Regions from separate parts of the Streptomyces sp. NPDC057438 genome, predicted to be linked through region 3. Evidence: riboswitches for the same ligand, from Rfam matches in the RefSeq annotation. Region 3 holds a riboswitch; each other region holds the start of a gene.

Region 1 (4,870 bases), on a different contig from region 3:
CACGGCCAGCAGGGCGACCAGGCGGCCTTCGCGGAGCCAGCAGACCGACCAGGCGGCGCCGGTGGGGTCGCCGCGCCGGACCATGGTGTCGGCCGAGGCGTGGTCCCCGGCGTACTGGACGAAACGGCCGAACTGCTCGGACCAGAAGTAGGGGACGGGGTCGTAGGGCGCGGGGGTCTCGCCGACGATGTTCGCCGCGACCGTGCGGGGGCCTTGGAGGGCGTTGTCCCAGTGGTGGACGAGGAGGCGCCGGCCGTACCTGCCCGAGGGGAAGGAGGCGCAGTCGCCGACCGCGTAGACGTCGGGCGCGGAGGCGCGCAGGTGGTCGTCGGCCACCACCTCGCCGTACGTGCCCAGCTCGATGCCGGAGTCCTTCAGCCAGGCCGTGGCGGGGCGCGCGCCGATACCGACGACGACCGCGCCCGCCGGCACGCGGGTGCCGTCGTCCAGGACCACCGTCCCGGGCTCGACGCGCTCCACGCGCGCGTGGGTGCGCAGGGTGGCCCCGCTGTCGGCGTACCAGGCGGCCATCGGCGCGGCCACCTCCGCCGGCAGCGCGCCCGCGAGCGGGCGGTCGGCCGCCTCGACGACCGTCACCGCGCAGCCCGCCTCGCGCGCGGCCGTGGCGAACTCGGCGCCGATCCAGCCCGCGCCGACGACCACGATGTCGTGCTGGCGGGCCAGGACGGGCCGCAGCCGCTCGGCGTCGTCCAGGGTCCGCAGCAGATGCACCCCGGGCACGCCCTCGGCACCGGGCAGCATGATCGGTTCCGCGCCGGTCGCGAGGACGAGGAGGTCGTACGGGACGGGCCCGGCAGCCGTGTCGAGCGCGTGGTCGGCGGGGCGCAGGCCCAGCACCTCGCGGCCCAGCAGGAGTTCGATGCCGAGCGCCTCGAAGTCGACGTCGAAGGCGGAGCCCTCGGCCTTGCCGAGCAGCACGGCCTTCGACAACGGCGGGCGGTCGTAGGGCTGATGGGGCTCGGCCCCGATCAGTGTCACGTCGCCGCTGAAGCCCTGTTCGCGCAGCGCGACCGCGGTCTGCACGCCCGCCATGCCCGCGCCCACGACGACCACGCGCCGCGCCGGCGTCCCGCCCCTGTGCCGCATCTGCTCGCTCACCCGGTCACCATAGACAACCGGCATCCGGTCGGTCAGCCGGTGGGGCGGCGGTCACTCCCCCGCGACCTGCCCCACGACCTCCTCCACCACGCTCGTCCCGCTGCCCGGCCCCGACTCCCACTCCCAGGTCTCCTCCAGCCGGACGCGCCCGTCGGCCAGTTCGACGACCAGTGAGGCGCAGTGCCCGGACGCGGTGGTCCCGTCGGTCTTCAGCTGCACGTACCGGAAGTCCAGCCGGTCCCCCGCGCGCGTGCCCACGAGACGGCCGCGCACGACGTCGCCGCCCGTGTACTCGGCCCAGATCTCGCCGTCCCTCTCGTGGTAGACGAACCGGGTCCGGGTGCCCACCTGGCCCGGGGCCTGGTCGGCGACGGGGGCGAGGACGAGACCGTCGAGCGAGCGGGCCATGGGCGGAGGCTCCCTTTCTGAGGCGAACGGTGAGGGCTAGGGTGGGCCACCGTAGAGCACTCGCGGGAGCCCGGACGCACCGGGCTGAGAGGGAGGCTGGCGGCCTCCGACCGTACGAACCTGATCCGGGTCATGCCGGCGAAGGGAGGGGCTGGACGCCCATGTCGCGTACGCACACGTCAGACGTCCTCGTCGTGGGGGGCGGAATCATCGGGCTCGTGACGGCGTGGCGGGCCGCGCTGCGCGGGTTCGCCACGGCCGTGGTCGATCCCGAGCCGGGCGGCGGGGCCGCGCAGGTGGCGGCCGGGATGCTCGCCGCCGTCACCGAACTGCACTACGGCGAGCAGACGCTGCTGGGGCTCAACGTGGAGTCCGCACGCCGCTATCCGGGATTCGTGGCCGAGCTGACGGAGGCGACCGGCCTCGGTCTCGGCTACCGCCGCTGCGGCACGCTCGCCGTCGCGCTGGACGCCGACGACCGCGCCCATCTGCGTGAACTGCACGCCCTGCAACGCCGGTCGGGGCTGGACCCGGAGTGGCTGAGCGGCCGCGACTGCCGCCGGCTGGAGCCGATGCTCGCACCCGGGGTGCGGGGCGGGCTGCGGGCCGACGGGGACCACCAGATCGACCCGAGGCGGCTCTCCAGGGCCCTCGTCGCGGCCTGCGGGCGGGCCGGGGTGGTGTTCCACCGGACCCGGGCCGAGGAGCTGACGGTGGACCGGGAGCGGGCCACCGGGGTCCGCACCCGAGAGGACGACCGGCTGTCCGCCGGGCGGGTCGTCCTCGCGGCCGGCAGCCTCAGCGGGCGGCTCGCCGGGGTCCCGGACGACGTGGTGCCGCCGGTGCGGCCGGTGAAGGGACAGGTGCTGCGGCTGACCGTGCCGGAGCCGTACGCGCCCTTCCTGAGCCGTACCGTGCGGGCCGTGGTGCGCGGCAGCCATGTCTACCTGGTGCCGCGCGAGAACGGCGAACTCGTCGTCGGCGCGACCAGCGAGGAGCAGGGCTGGGACACCACGGTGACCGCGGGCGGGGTGTACGAACTGCTGCGGGACGCCCATGAACTCGTCCCCGGGATCACCGAACTCCCGCTCACCGAGATGCGCGCGGGCCTGCGGCCCGCCTCCCCCGACAACGCGCCGCTCCTCGGGCCCACCGGGCTCGACGGCCTGATCCTCGCGACCGGGCACCACCGCAACGGGGTGCTTCTCACCCCGGTCACCGGCGATGTCCTGGCCCATGTGCTGACCACGGGCGAACTGCCGGAGGAGGCCCGCGACTTCACACCGCTGCGGTTCCGCGCCGGCGCGGCCCGCCGACTCATGGAGCAGCCCGTATGAACACCTCCGGGACCCTGACCGTGCTCGTGAACGGGGAACGGCGGCTGATCGCGCCCGGCACGGCGCTGGACGCCCTGGTGCGCACGCTCACCCCGTCGCCCTCCGGTGTCGCCGCCGCGCTCAACGAAACCGTCGTCCCGCGCGCGCGGTGGACCACCACCGCCCTCGCCGAGGGGGACCGCGTCGAGGTCCTCACCGCCGTCCAAGGAGGCTGACCGCATGGCAGACGACCCCTTCGTCCTCGGCGGCACGACCTACTCGTCCCGCCTGATCATGGGCACCGGCGGGGCGGCCGGCCTGGACGTCCTGGAGCGTGCGCTGGTGGCCTCCGGCACGGAGCTGACGACCGTGGCGATGCGCCGCGTGAAGGCGTCCGTGCACGGCTCCGTCCTGTCCGTGCTCGACCGGCTCGGCATCCGGGTGCTGCCCAACACGGCCGGCTGCTTCACGGCGGGCGAGGCCGTGCTGACGGCCCGCCTCGCGCGGGAGGCGCTCGGGACGTCCCTGGTCAAGCTGGAGGTCATCGCCGACGAGCGCACGCTGCTGCCCGACCCCATCGAGCTGCTCGACGCCGCCGAGACGCTCGTCGACGACGGTTTCACCGTGCTGCCGTACACGAACGACGATCCCGTGCTCGCGCGGAAGCTGGAGGACGTGGGCTGTGCCGCGATCATGCCGCTCGGTTCGCCGATCGGGTCGGGGCTCGGCATCCGCAACCCGCACAACTTCCAGCTGATCGTGGAGCACGCGGGCGTGCCCGTGATCCTCGACGCGGGCGCGGGAACGGCGTCGGACGTCGCACTCGCGATGGAGCTGGGGTGCGCCGGGGTCATGCTCGCCTCCGCCGTGACCCGGGCCCAGGAACCGGTCCTCATGGCGGAGGGCATGCGGCACGCGGTGGAGGCGGGCCGGCTGGCGTACCGGGCGGGCCGCATCCCCCGCCGGCACTTCGCCGAGGCGTCCTCGCCGGGCGAGGGGCTGGCACGGCTCGATCCGGAGCGCCCCGCGTTCTGATCCGGCTCTCGCGCCACCCGCCGTCACTCGAACGGCCGAACGAATACGGCCGTACGTCCGCCCGTCACAGCCCTCCGGCCCGGGTCACAGCTCTGCTGCAGTACGGCCCCGGTGCCGTGCGGCCCGTGGGCCGCTCGGCGGCGGCTCGTACACTCGCCTGCGTGGACACGACCCTTCAGGACCCGCTTGTCGGCCAGGTGCTCGACGGCCGGTATCGAGTCGAGGCGCGGATCGCGGTCGGCGGGATGGCCACGGTCTACCGGACCGTGGACACCCGCCTCGACCGCGTGCTCGCGCTCAAGGTGATGCACCCGACGCTGGCCGCGGACCGGACGTTCGTCGAGCGTTTCATCCGCGAGGCCAAGTCGGTGGCCCGGCTGTCCCACCCGAACGTGGTGGGGGTCTACGACCAGGGCACGGACGGCTCGTACGTCTACCTGGCGATGGAGTACGTGGCCGGCTGCACCCTTCGTGACGTGCTGCGCGACCGCGGGGCACTGCAGCCCCGGGCGGCGCTGGACATCCTGGAGCCGGTGCTCGCCGCGCTCGGCGCCGCGCACCGCGCCGGGTTCGTGCACCGGGACATGAAGCCCGAGAACGTGCTGATAGGGGACGACGGCCGGGTCAAGGTCGCCGACTTCGGGCTCGTACGGGCCGTGGACACCGTCACCAGCACCACCGGCAGCGTCCTCGGCACCGTCTCCTACCTCGCCCCCGAGCAGCTGGAGCACGGCACGACCGACGCCCGTGTCGACGTGTACGCGTGCGGGGTGACGCTCTACGAGATGCTCACCGGCGGCAAACCGCACGCCGGGGAGTCGCCCGCCCAGGTGCTCTACCACGCGCTGCACGACGACGTGCCGCCGCCGTCGGCCGCCGTGCCGGGGCTGCCGTACGAGCTGGACGCGCTGGTCGCCTCCGCGACCGCGCGCAATCCGGACCTGCGGCCCTACGACGCCGTCGCGCTGCTCGCGCAGACGTTGGAGGCACGG
Region 2 (4,870 bases), on a different contig from region 3:
GGTCTGCGCCGCTCTGCCCGTCACCGTGGGGCCGACCGCCGGGACGCTCGCCATCTCGCTGCCCTCGCACCAGGCGGACCGGCTGCTGCCCCTCGCCCGCCAGTTGCAGACCGAGATCGGAAACCTGCTAGGGACACTCGCGATCTCTATCAGCATCTGAAAAATCACTCCTTGTGATCTCTCGTGTACTTTCAGCAAACTTCCAGAGGTGTCAGGCGGATGATTCCTGGCCAGTCGACGAACACGGCGGGGTAGGCGATGCGCGAGTCGGTACAGGCAGAGGTCATGATGAGCTTCCTCGTCTCGGAGGAGCTCTCCTTCCGCATCCCGGTGGAGCTCCGTTACGAGACCTGCGATCCCTATGCCGTGCGCCTGACCTTTCACCTCCCCGGCGATGCCCCGGTGACCTGGGCCTTCGGGCGGGAGCTTCTCATCGACGGTGTCGGACGGCCGTGCGGGGACGGGGACGTGCACATCGCGCCCGCCGAGCCGGAAACCTTCGGCGAGGTCCTGATCCGGCTTCAGGTGGGCACCGACCAGGCCATGTTCCGGGTCGGCACGGCGCCGCTGGTGGCCTTCCTCGACCGTACGGACAAGCTCGTGCCGCTGGGGCAGGAGCGCTCCCTCGCCGACTTCGACACGCTGCTCGACGAGGCTCTGGACCGCATCCTGGCGGAGGAGCAGAGCGCGGGATGAACCGTTACGGCGCCGGGGTGCCGTAACGCTTCAGCGCTTGCGGCGGCGGCCTCGTCCCCCACGTGCCGGAGCGGGCACGGCGGCCGCTTCGGGGGCACCCGGGCGGTCGGCCGAGACGACCAGGGCTGCCAGCGCGGTGGTCACCGGCACCGAAGCCACCAGACCGATCGAACCGACGAGCGTGCGCACGATCTCCTCGGCGACCAGTTCGCTGTTGGCGACCGTGCCGACACTGCTCTGCGCGATCGAGAAGAGCAGCAGCAGGGGCAGCGCGGCACCGGCGTAGGCGAGGACGAGGGTGTTGACCACCGACGCGATGTGGTCCCTGCCGATCCGGATGCCGGCGCGGTACAGCCCCCGCCAGCCCATCGCCGGATTGGCCTCGTGCAGCTCCCAGACCGCCGAGGTCTGGGTGACCGTCACGTCGTCGAGTACACCGAGCGAGCCGATGATGACGCCCGCGAGCAGCAGACCGCTCATGTCGATCGTCGGGTACAGCCCGTGGATCAGACCGGTGTTGTCGTCGGTGTTGCCGGTCAGATAGGCCCAGCCGATGAAGCCCGAACCCAGCAGGCCGATGAGTAGCAGCGAGATCAGGGTGCCGATGACCGCCACGGAGGTCCGGGCCGAGAGCCCATGGCACATGTACAGGGCGATCAGCATGATGGCGCTTGCCCCGATCACCGCCACCACCAGGGGGTTCGAGCCCTGGAGGATGGCCGGCAGGATGAAGAGGGTCAGCACCATGAAGCTGATGGCGAGCGCCACCAGGGCCATGACACCGCGCATCCGGCCCACCACCACGACGGCGAGGGCGAAGATCCCGGCGAGCAGAGCCATCGGGAGCTTCCGGTTCACATCGGTGACCGAGTACTGCAGGTCCTTGGGCGCGGCGGGCTCGTACGCGACCACGACCTCCTGGCCCTGCTCCAGTTGCCGCGACTGGTCCGGCTGAACGATCTCTGTGAACGTACGGCCCTTGTCGTCGCCGGTGTCGACGCGGATCGTGGCCTTCTTGCAGGTGCCGTCGGCCTGTTGCTGGGCGGAGGATCCCTCGGCGGTGGAGGTGTTGCCGGTCGGGGAATCGCCCGAGGCGTTCACCGACGAACAGGCGACCTCGTCGACCTTTGTGACAGTGGCCTGCTGTGTCTGCCGGTCGAAGCCCACACCGGTGCGCTCGTGCCCGGGGGCGCCGCCGGGCCAGAGCACGACGAGGCCGACGACGACTGCGGTCGCGAAGGGGATCAGCACCGCCGCGATGACCTTGCGCAGGTGCTGCGAAACGGGAGCGGCCGGGCCGTGACTGTGGGAGTGCCCGTGGCCGCCGGAGGACGGGCCGTGTCCGTGGCCGTCCCCGGAGCCCCGGCCGCCGCCGGAGCCGTGGCCGCCTCCTGGACCGTAGCCGTGGCCGCCGTCGGATCCATGCCCATGACCGCTTCCGGGGCCATGACCGTGGGGAGGCTCGGGGGGCGGAGGTGGGGGCTGCTGCGTCGTGGTCACCGACCGATCATCGCAAGAACGAGCGATGCCCACTGTTCACCGCGCCACATCTGCCGCTAGCGTGGAGGCACCTTTGCACACGCGGGAGCTCGGAGCACCGGGCTGAGAGGGCGCTGACCTCCGCAGACGCGATGTTTCACGTGGAACATCGCCGGGCGGAAATCGCTGCGTCGACCGCTGAACCTGTTACCGGGTAATGCCGGCGTAGGGAGTAGGTCTCATGACCATCGAGGACACACGCACGCCTGCCTCCAGTCAGACGGGCGGGACATCCGCTCCGTCCGAGGGCGAAGAAACCGCGAGTCAACAGCCCCTGGAGGCCGGGAAGTCCATCGGCTGGCACAAGGCGTACATCGAGGGCTCTCGCCCCGATCTGCGGGTGCCGGTCCGCCAGGTGCACCTGACCAACGGACAGTCCGTCACCTTGTACGACACCTCCGGCCCGTACACCGATCCGGCGGTGGAGACCGACGTGCGGCGGGGGCTGCTTCCCGTTCGCGAGAACTGGATCATCGCCCGGGGAGACACCGAGGAGTACGCGGGCCGCCCCGTGCGCCCCGAGGACGACGGGATCAAGCACACCTCGCCGCGCGGCGGACTGCGCAACCTCGACGCGGTGTTCCCGGGGCGGCCACGTCAGCCGCTCCGGAGCCGCGACGGCCGGGCGGTGACGCAGCTCGCCTACGCACGGCGCGGGGAGATCACCCCGGAGATGGAGTACGTGGCCGTACGGGAGAACGTCTCGCCCGAGGTCGTCCGTGAGGAGATCGCCGCGGGCAGGGCCGTACTGCCCGCGAACGTGAACCACCCGGAGATCGAGCCGATGATCATCGGCAAGCGGTTCCTGGTGAAGGTCAACGCCAACATCGGCAACTCCGCGGTCACCTCCTCCATCGAGGAGGAGGTCGAGAAGATGACCTGGGCGACCCGCTGGGGCGCCGACACGGTCATGGACCTGTCCACGGGCCGGAACATCCACACCACCCGCGAGTGGGTGCTGCGCAACTCCCCCGTGCCCATCGGCACCGTGCCGCTCTACCAGGCACTGGAGAAGGTCGACGGCCGGGCCGAGGAGCTGACCTGGGAGATCTACAAGGACACGGTCATCGAGCAGGCCGAGCAGGGCGTCGACTACATGACGGTCCACGCGGGTGTGCGCCTGGCGTACGTACCGCTCACCGCGAACCGAAAGACCGGCATCGTCTCGCGCGGCGGCTCGATCATGGCGGCCTGGTGCCTGGCCCACCACAAGGAGTCGTTCCTCTACGAGAACTTCGCGGAACTGTGCGAGATCCTCGCCGCCTACGACGTGACGTACTCGCTGGGCGACGGTCTGCGGCCGGGGTCCATCGCGGACGCCAACGACGAGGCGCAGTTCGCGGAGTTGCGCACGCTCGGGGAACTCAACGCGATCGCCAAGGGTTTCCAGGTACAGACGATGATCGAGGGCCCGGGACATGTCCCGATGCACAAGATCAAGGAGAACATCGAGCTGCAGCAGGAGATCTGCGACGAGGCTCCGTTCTATACGCTCGGCCCGCTGACCACGGATATCGCCCCGGCGTACGACCACATCACCTCGGGCATCGGTGCCGCGATGATCGCGTGGTGGGGCACCGCGATGCTCTGCTATGTCACGCCCAAGGAGCACCTGGGGCTGCCCGATCGTGACGACGTGAAGACGGGCGTCATCACCTACAAGATCGCTGCTCATGCGGCGGACCTGGCCAAGGGGCACCCGGGCGCACAGGCGTGGGACGACGCGTTGTCGGACGCCCGCTTCGAGTTCCGCTGGGAGGACCAGTTCAACCTGGCCCTCGATCCCGACACGGCTCGTGCGTTCCACGACGAGACGCTCCCGGCGGAGCCGGCCAAGACGGCCCACTTCTGCTCCATGTGCGGGCCGAAGTTCTGCTCGATGAAGATCAGCCGCAGCATCACGGAGCGGTTCGGTGGCGCGGCGGCCGAGGGGACGTCCCAGGACGAGATAGCCGAGGGGATGCTCCAGAAGTCCAAGGAGTTCGCACAGGGCGGGAACCGGGTGTATCTGCCGCTGGCGGAGTGAGGGCCGGCGTGTGATGCCCCGGCGTTCCGGGGCATCACCCGCCGGCGGACCGCGGCAGGTCTGTCCGGATCGCGGCAGGTCTGCCCTCCCGCGCCCTCGGCGGGCAGACTGCCTCCATGACAGCGAGAGCACTGAGCAAGGGTGCCAACCTTCCCGTCGACTCCTCTTCGGTACGTGTCGAACTGACGTGGTCCGAAGGCCCCGGCGTACCCGATGTCGACGCTTCCGCGTTGCTGCTCACCGATGTCGGACGCGTACGCGACGACGGTGACTTCGTCTTCTACAACCAGCCTCGGCACGCGTCGAACGCCGTGGCACACCGTGGGAAGCAGAGTGCCGACGGTGCCCTGACCGACACGGTCGAGGTGGACCTGCGTGCGCTCGAACCCGTGGTCGAGCGGGTCCTGCTGTGTGCGTCGGCCGACGGCGGGACATTCGGCCAGGTGCCCGGACTGACCTTGCGGCTGTGGGACGCGGGGACTCGGACCGAGATCGCGCACTTCGCCATGGAGGCGGGGACGGAGACCGCGTTCATCGGCGGCGAGCTGTATCTGCGGGCGGGGCAGTGGAAGTTCCGTGCGGTCGGCCAGGGATACGCCTCAGGACTCG
Region 3 (4,870 bases):
GCCGTGTACTACAGCATGCGGCGGCGTGGGGCCTCCACACGCTGATCACCGTTCGTCAGGGCTGTGGCCCGTGCTCCTCGGTGAGGGGCGCGGGCCACACGCTCGTCCGGGGTGGCCCCCGCGCTCACGGCCGTACGGCCAGTCGGTCCTGCGCCGTAGAGGTCTCGCCGGGCCCGGGGTCACGTGGACGCGACGGCCCGGCGCCCGCGCCCCCTAGGCGGCCCGACCGGCTCCCAGTACGACGATCTCGGCCGCGTCGAAGCCCACGCCCACCCGGTCCCCGGGCTCCGGCGCGTCCCGCAGCGCGCACGCCGCCTCCAGGCGCGGCGCGCCCTCGGGCTGGAGGTGCACGGTGACATGGGTGCCCCGGAAGGTGCGCGCGGCGACCGTGCAGCACAACCCGTCGGCCACATCCACCAGGCGCACCCCCGCGGGCCGTACGAGCAGCGCGCACGCCCCCTGCGGCGAGCCCTCCGGCACCGGGACCTTGCCCCACGCCGTGTCCGCCGCCGCGCCGGTCACGGTGGCCTCGACCACGTTGTCGAAGCCGAGGAAGCGGGCCACGAACTCGTCCACCGGCCGCTGCCAGACGTCGAGGGGCGTACCGGACTGGGCGATCCGCCCGTCCCGCATCACCACGACCCGGTCGGCCAGCGCGAACGCCTCACCCTGGTCGTGTGTGACCGCCAGCACGGTCGTACCCAACTCCGCGAAGAGTTCCCGCAGTTCGACGACCAGCCGCTCCCGCAACGACCGGTCCAGCTGGCCGAGGGGCTCGTCGAGCATCAGCAGCCGCGGGCGCGGGGCGAGGGCCCGGGCCAGCGCGACCCGCTGCTGCTCACCGCCGGACAGCTCCCCGACCCGCCGCCGGGCCGCTCCGGGCAGTCCGACCAGCTCCAGCAACTCCCCTACCCGCACCGCCCGTTCGGCCTTCGCCGCGCCGTGCATCCGGGGACCGAAGGCGACGTTGCCGGCCACGTCCCGCTGCGGAAAGAGCTGATGGTCCTGGAACATCAGCCCGACCCCGCGCCTGTGCGCGGGCACGCCCGCCTGGTCGTTCCCGGCGAGCAGCACCCGCCCGCCGTCGAGCGGCTGGAGACCGGCGACGACCCGCAACAGTGTCGACTTGCCGCTGCCGCTGGGCCCCAGCACACACACGATCTCGTGCTCGGCGACCCCCAGATCGACCGCGTCGAGCACGGGCCGCCCGTCGAACCGTACGGTCGCCTTCTCCAGCCCGAGCAGCATCAGAACTCCCCCGTGCGATCGGTGCGCAGACGTTCCAGCACCAGCAGGGCCACCGCGCACACCACCATCAGAATGGTCGAAAGGGCCATCGCCTGGCCGTAGTTGAGGTCACCAGGGCGGCCGAGCAGCCGTGCCACGGCGACCGGGAGCGTGGGGTTGTCGGCCCGTGCGATGAACACGGTCGCCCCGAACTCCCCGAGCGAGACGGCGAAGGCGAACCCGGCCGCGACCAGCAGGGCCCGCCGCACCATCGGCAGGTCGACCTCGCGCCACACCCGCCACGGCGAGGCCCCGAGCACGGCCGCCGCCTCCCGCAGCCGTTCGTCCACCGCCCGCAGCACGGGCAGCATGATCCGTACGACGAACGGGACGCCCACCAGGGCCTGGGCCAGCGGCACCAGGATCCAGGACGACCTCAGGTCCAGCGGCGGCTCGTCCAGCGCGATCAGGAACCCGAAGCCGACGGTCACCGCGGACACCCCGAGCGGCAGCATGAGCAGCGCGTCGAAGCCCCGGACCAGGCGGCCGGCCCGCCTGGTGAGCGCGGCCGCGGCGAGGCCGCCGACCAGCAGGGCGATGCCGGTCGCGGCGAGCGCGTACCGGAGCGAGTTGCCGACCGCCTCGATCGGCGCCACCAGGAAGATCCCGCTGTCGTCCTGGGTCAGCGCCCTGTAGTAGCCGAACCCGGGCGCGTGGAGGGACCTCTCCACCAGCACGCCCAGCGGCAGCAGGATCAGCACGACGACGGTGACGAGCACCCCGCCGAGCAGCGCCCACTGCCCTGCCCCGCGGGGCCGCCGGGCCGTGAGCGAGGGATCGACCAGCCGCAGCGCGCTCTCCCGCCGCCGTACGGTCCACGCGTGCACGGCGAGGATCAGTCCGACGGCGAAGAACTGCACGAGCGTCAGCACGGCGGCCGCCGGCAGGTCGAAGATCTCCGAGGTCTGCCGGTAGATCTCCACTTCGAGGGTCGAGAAGGTCGGCCCGCCGAGGATCTGCACCACCCCGAAGGAAGTGAAGGTGAACAGGAAGACCATCAGCGCCGCGGCGGCCACGGCGGGTGCGAGCGCCGGGAGCGTCACCCTCCGCCAGGCCGCCAGAGGGGACGCCCCGAGCATCCGCGCGGCCTCCTCCTGCCGCAGGTCCAGCTGCGACCACAGCCCGCCCACGGTCCGGACGACGACCGCGTAGTTGAAGAAGACATGCGCGAGCAGGATCGCCCAGACCGTGGTGTCCAGCCGTACGCCCCACAACTCGTCGAACAGCCCGCCCCGTCCGACCAGGGCCAGGAAGGCCGTGCCGACGACCACGGTCGGCAGCACGAACGGGACGGTCACGACAGCGCGCAGCACGTCCTTGCCCCTGAAATCGAAGCGCGCGAACACATACGCGCCAGGGAGCGCGATCAGCAGGGTGAGGGCGGTCGAGACGAGCGCCTGCCAGGTGGTGAACCACAGCACGTGCCGGATGCCGGAGTCGCCCAGCACCTCCCCGATCCGCCCGAGGTCCCAGCTCCCGCTGGCTTTCAGCCCCCGTGCGACGATCGCGGCGACGGGATAGGCGAAGAACACCCCGAAGAACGCGACGGGCAGGGCCATCAGCCCGAGCCTCGCCGCGCTCCCCGTCCGACGGGAACCGCGCGCCCCGGTCCCGGCAGGCGCCTTCGGCCTCCCCGGCCCCGTTGGCGGCTTCGCTACTTCAGTACGAGCGAGGTCCACGACTTGACCCACTGGTCACGCTTCTCGGCGATCTTCTCCGGCGCCATGGTCTCGGGATCCTTCGCCGCGGGCCCGTACTCGGTGAACTCGGCGGGCACGGCCGCCCCGTCGACCACCGGGTACACGAACATGTTGAGCGGCATGTCCTCCTGGAACCTCTTCGAGATCAGGAAGTCGATCAGCGCCTTGCCGCCCTCGGTGTTCCTCGCGTTGTTCAGCAGCCCGGCGAACTCGATCTGCCGGAAGCAGGTGCCGTCCGCGACCCCGGTCGGCGCGGTCTTCGGACGCGGGTCCGCGTAGACGACCTCGGCGGGCGGCGAGGAGGCGTACGACACGACGAGCGGCCGGTCGCCCCCCGCCTTCCTGCCGTCCGTCGACCCGGAGAACTCCTGGTAGTACGCCTGCTCCCAGCCGTCCACGACCTTCACGCCGTTGGCCTTGAGCTTCTTCCAGTAGCCCTCCCAGCCACCGTCGCCGTACTTCGCGGCCGTGCCGAGGACGAAACCGAGGCCCGGCGAGGAGGTGGAGGCGTTCTCGGTGACGAGGAGGTCCTTGTACTCGGGCTTGATCAGATCGTCGAAGGTCTTCGGCGGCTCGATCTTGTTCTTCTCGAAGTACGCCTTGTCGTAGTTGACGCAGATGTCACCGGAGTCGATGGGCGTGACCCGGTGTTCGGCCTCGTCCAGCTGGTACGCGGCGCCGACCTTGTCGAGCCCCTTCGCCTCGTACGGCTGGAAGAGGCCGTTGTCGAGGGCGCGGGACAGCAGGGTGTTGTCGACGCCGAAGAAGACGTCGCCCTGCGGGTTGTCCTTGGTCAGGATGGCCTGGTTGACGGCCTGGCCCGCGTCCCCGCTCTTGAGGACCTTGACCTTGTACCCGGACTCCTTCTCGAACGCCTTCAGCACGTCCTTGGAGTAGGCGAAGGAGCCGTGGCTGACGAGCGTGACGGTCTTGGAGCCGGCCCCCGACCCGCTGTCCCCGGAGGACGAGGACCCACACGCGGACAGCGTGACGAGCCCGAGGCCGACGGCCGCGGCGACGAATGTTCTGATGTGCGCTGACTGCACTGGATTCCTCCTGGGGTGACCAGGAAGAGACGCGGCCCTGCCCGGGTGGCTCCGGAGATCCGGAGCCACCCGGGCAGGGCGCAACAGCTTGAGTGATGACCGAACTTCCTACCCAGAATGACCTGGGCGAGGTTCAGAGGGTCTGCGGCCCGCTTGCCGCACTCTCAGCGCTGTGGCGCTCCCCTGTCGGAATATGAAGATGTGTACGGGGTCAGCGTACCCCGTGGCCGGTTTACGACTCCTGCCGGTGGCCGTGTGCCGCTCCCTGGCCGCCGGCCCCGAACAACCCGTCCGCGGTCTACCGCTCGGTGGCCGCCAGCTGCCCGCACGCACCGTCGATCTCCTGGCCGCGGGTGTCCCGGACGGTCACCGGCACCCCGTGGGCGGCGATGGCCTCGACGAACGCCTTCTCGTCCTCGGGCCGGGAGGCCGTCCACTTGGACCCCGGAGTGGGGTTCAGCGGAATCAGGTTCACGTGCACCGGCTTGCCCTTGAGCAGCCGGCCCAGCCGGTCACCGCGCCACGCCTGGTCGTTGATGTCCCGGATCAGCGCGTACTCGATCGACAGCCGGCGTCCGGACCGGGCCGTGTACTCCCACCCGGCGTCGAGGACCTCACGCACCTTCCACCGCGTGTTCACGGGGACGAGGGTGTCGCGCAGTTCGTCGTCCGGCGCGTGCAGGGAGATGGCGAGCCGGCACTTGAACCCCTCGTCGGCGAACCGATGGATGGCGGGCACCAGCCCCACCGTCGACACGGTGATCCCGCGCTGCGACAGCCCCAGCCCGTCCGGCTCCGGATCGGTGAGCCGACGGATGGCACCGACGACCCGGTTGT

What was found. A riboswitch is a leader RNA that binds a small molecule or an ion and turns the genes downstream of it on or off. The one in region 3 is predicted to bind thiamine pyrophosphate.
Region 1: linked by a shared signal. The riboswitch ahead of thiO (glycine oxidase ThiO) and the one ahead of ACFU5F_RS27625 (thiamine ABC transporter substrate binding subunit) in region 3 are both predicted to bind thiamine pyrophosphate.
Region 2: linked by a shared signal. The riboswitch ahead of thiC (phosphomethylpyrimidine synthase ThiC) and the one ahead of ACFU5F_RS27625 (thiamine ABC transporter substrate binding subunit) in region 3 are both predicted to bind thiamine pyrophosphate.

Annotation. Positions count from the first base shown of each region.
Region 1 is NZ_JBHVDD010000038.1:35,950-40,819, forward strand. Features, by position in the region: gene ACFU5F_RS21590 (NAD(P)/FAD-dependent oxidoreductase) at 1-1,107, opposite strand, end outside; gene ACFU5F_RS21595 (hypothetical protein) at 1,171-1,527, opposite strand; TPP riboswitch at 1,580-1,691, shown strand; gene thiO (glycine oxidase ThiO) at 1,689-2,864, shown strand; gene thiS (sulfur carrier protein ThiS) at 2,879-3,079, shown strand; gene ACFU5F_RS21610 (thiazole synthase) at 3,084-3,878, shown strand; gene pknB (Stk1 family PASTA domain-containing Ser/Thr kinase) at 4,040-4,870, shown strand, end outside.
Region 2 is NZ_JBHVDD010000045.1:34,934-39,803, reverse strand. Features, by position in the region: gene ACFU5F_RS23800 (IclR family transcriptional regulator) at 1-160, shown strand, start outside; gene ACFU5F_RS23795 (SsgA family sporulation/cell division regulator) at 259-696, shown strand; gene ACFU5F_RS23790 (YibE/F family protein) at 727-2,196, opposite strand; TPP riboswitch at 2,268-2,424, shown strand; gene thiC (phosphomethylpyrimidine synthase ThiC) at 2,417-4,261, shown strand; gene ACFU5F_RS23780 (VWA domain-containing protein) at 4,378-4,870, shown strand, end outside.
Region 3 is NZ_JBHVDD010000060.1:4,616-9,485, reverse strand. Features, by position in the region: gene ACFU5F_RS27640 (LAETG motif-containing sortase-dependent surface protein) at 1-45, shown strand, start outside; gene ACFU5F_RS27635 (ABC transporter ATP-binding protein) at 214-1,248, opposite strand; gene ACFU5F_RS27630 (ABC transporter permease) at 1,248-2,966, opposite strand; gene ACFU5F_RS27625 (thiamine ABC transporter substrate binding subunit) at 2,942-4,033, opposite strand; TPP riboswitch at 4,121-4,228, opposite strand; gene rlmN (23S rRNA (adenine(2503)-C(2))-methyltransferase RlmN) at 4,332-4,870, opposite strand, start outside.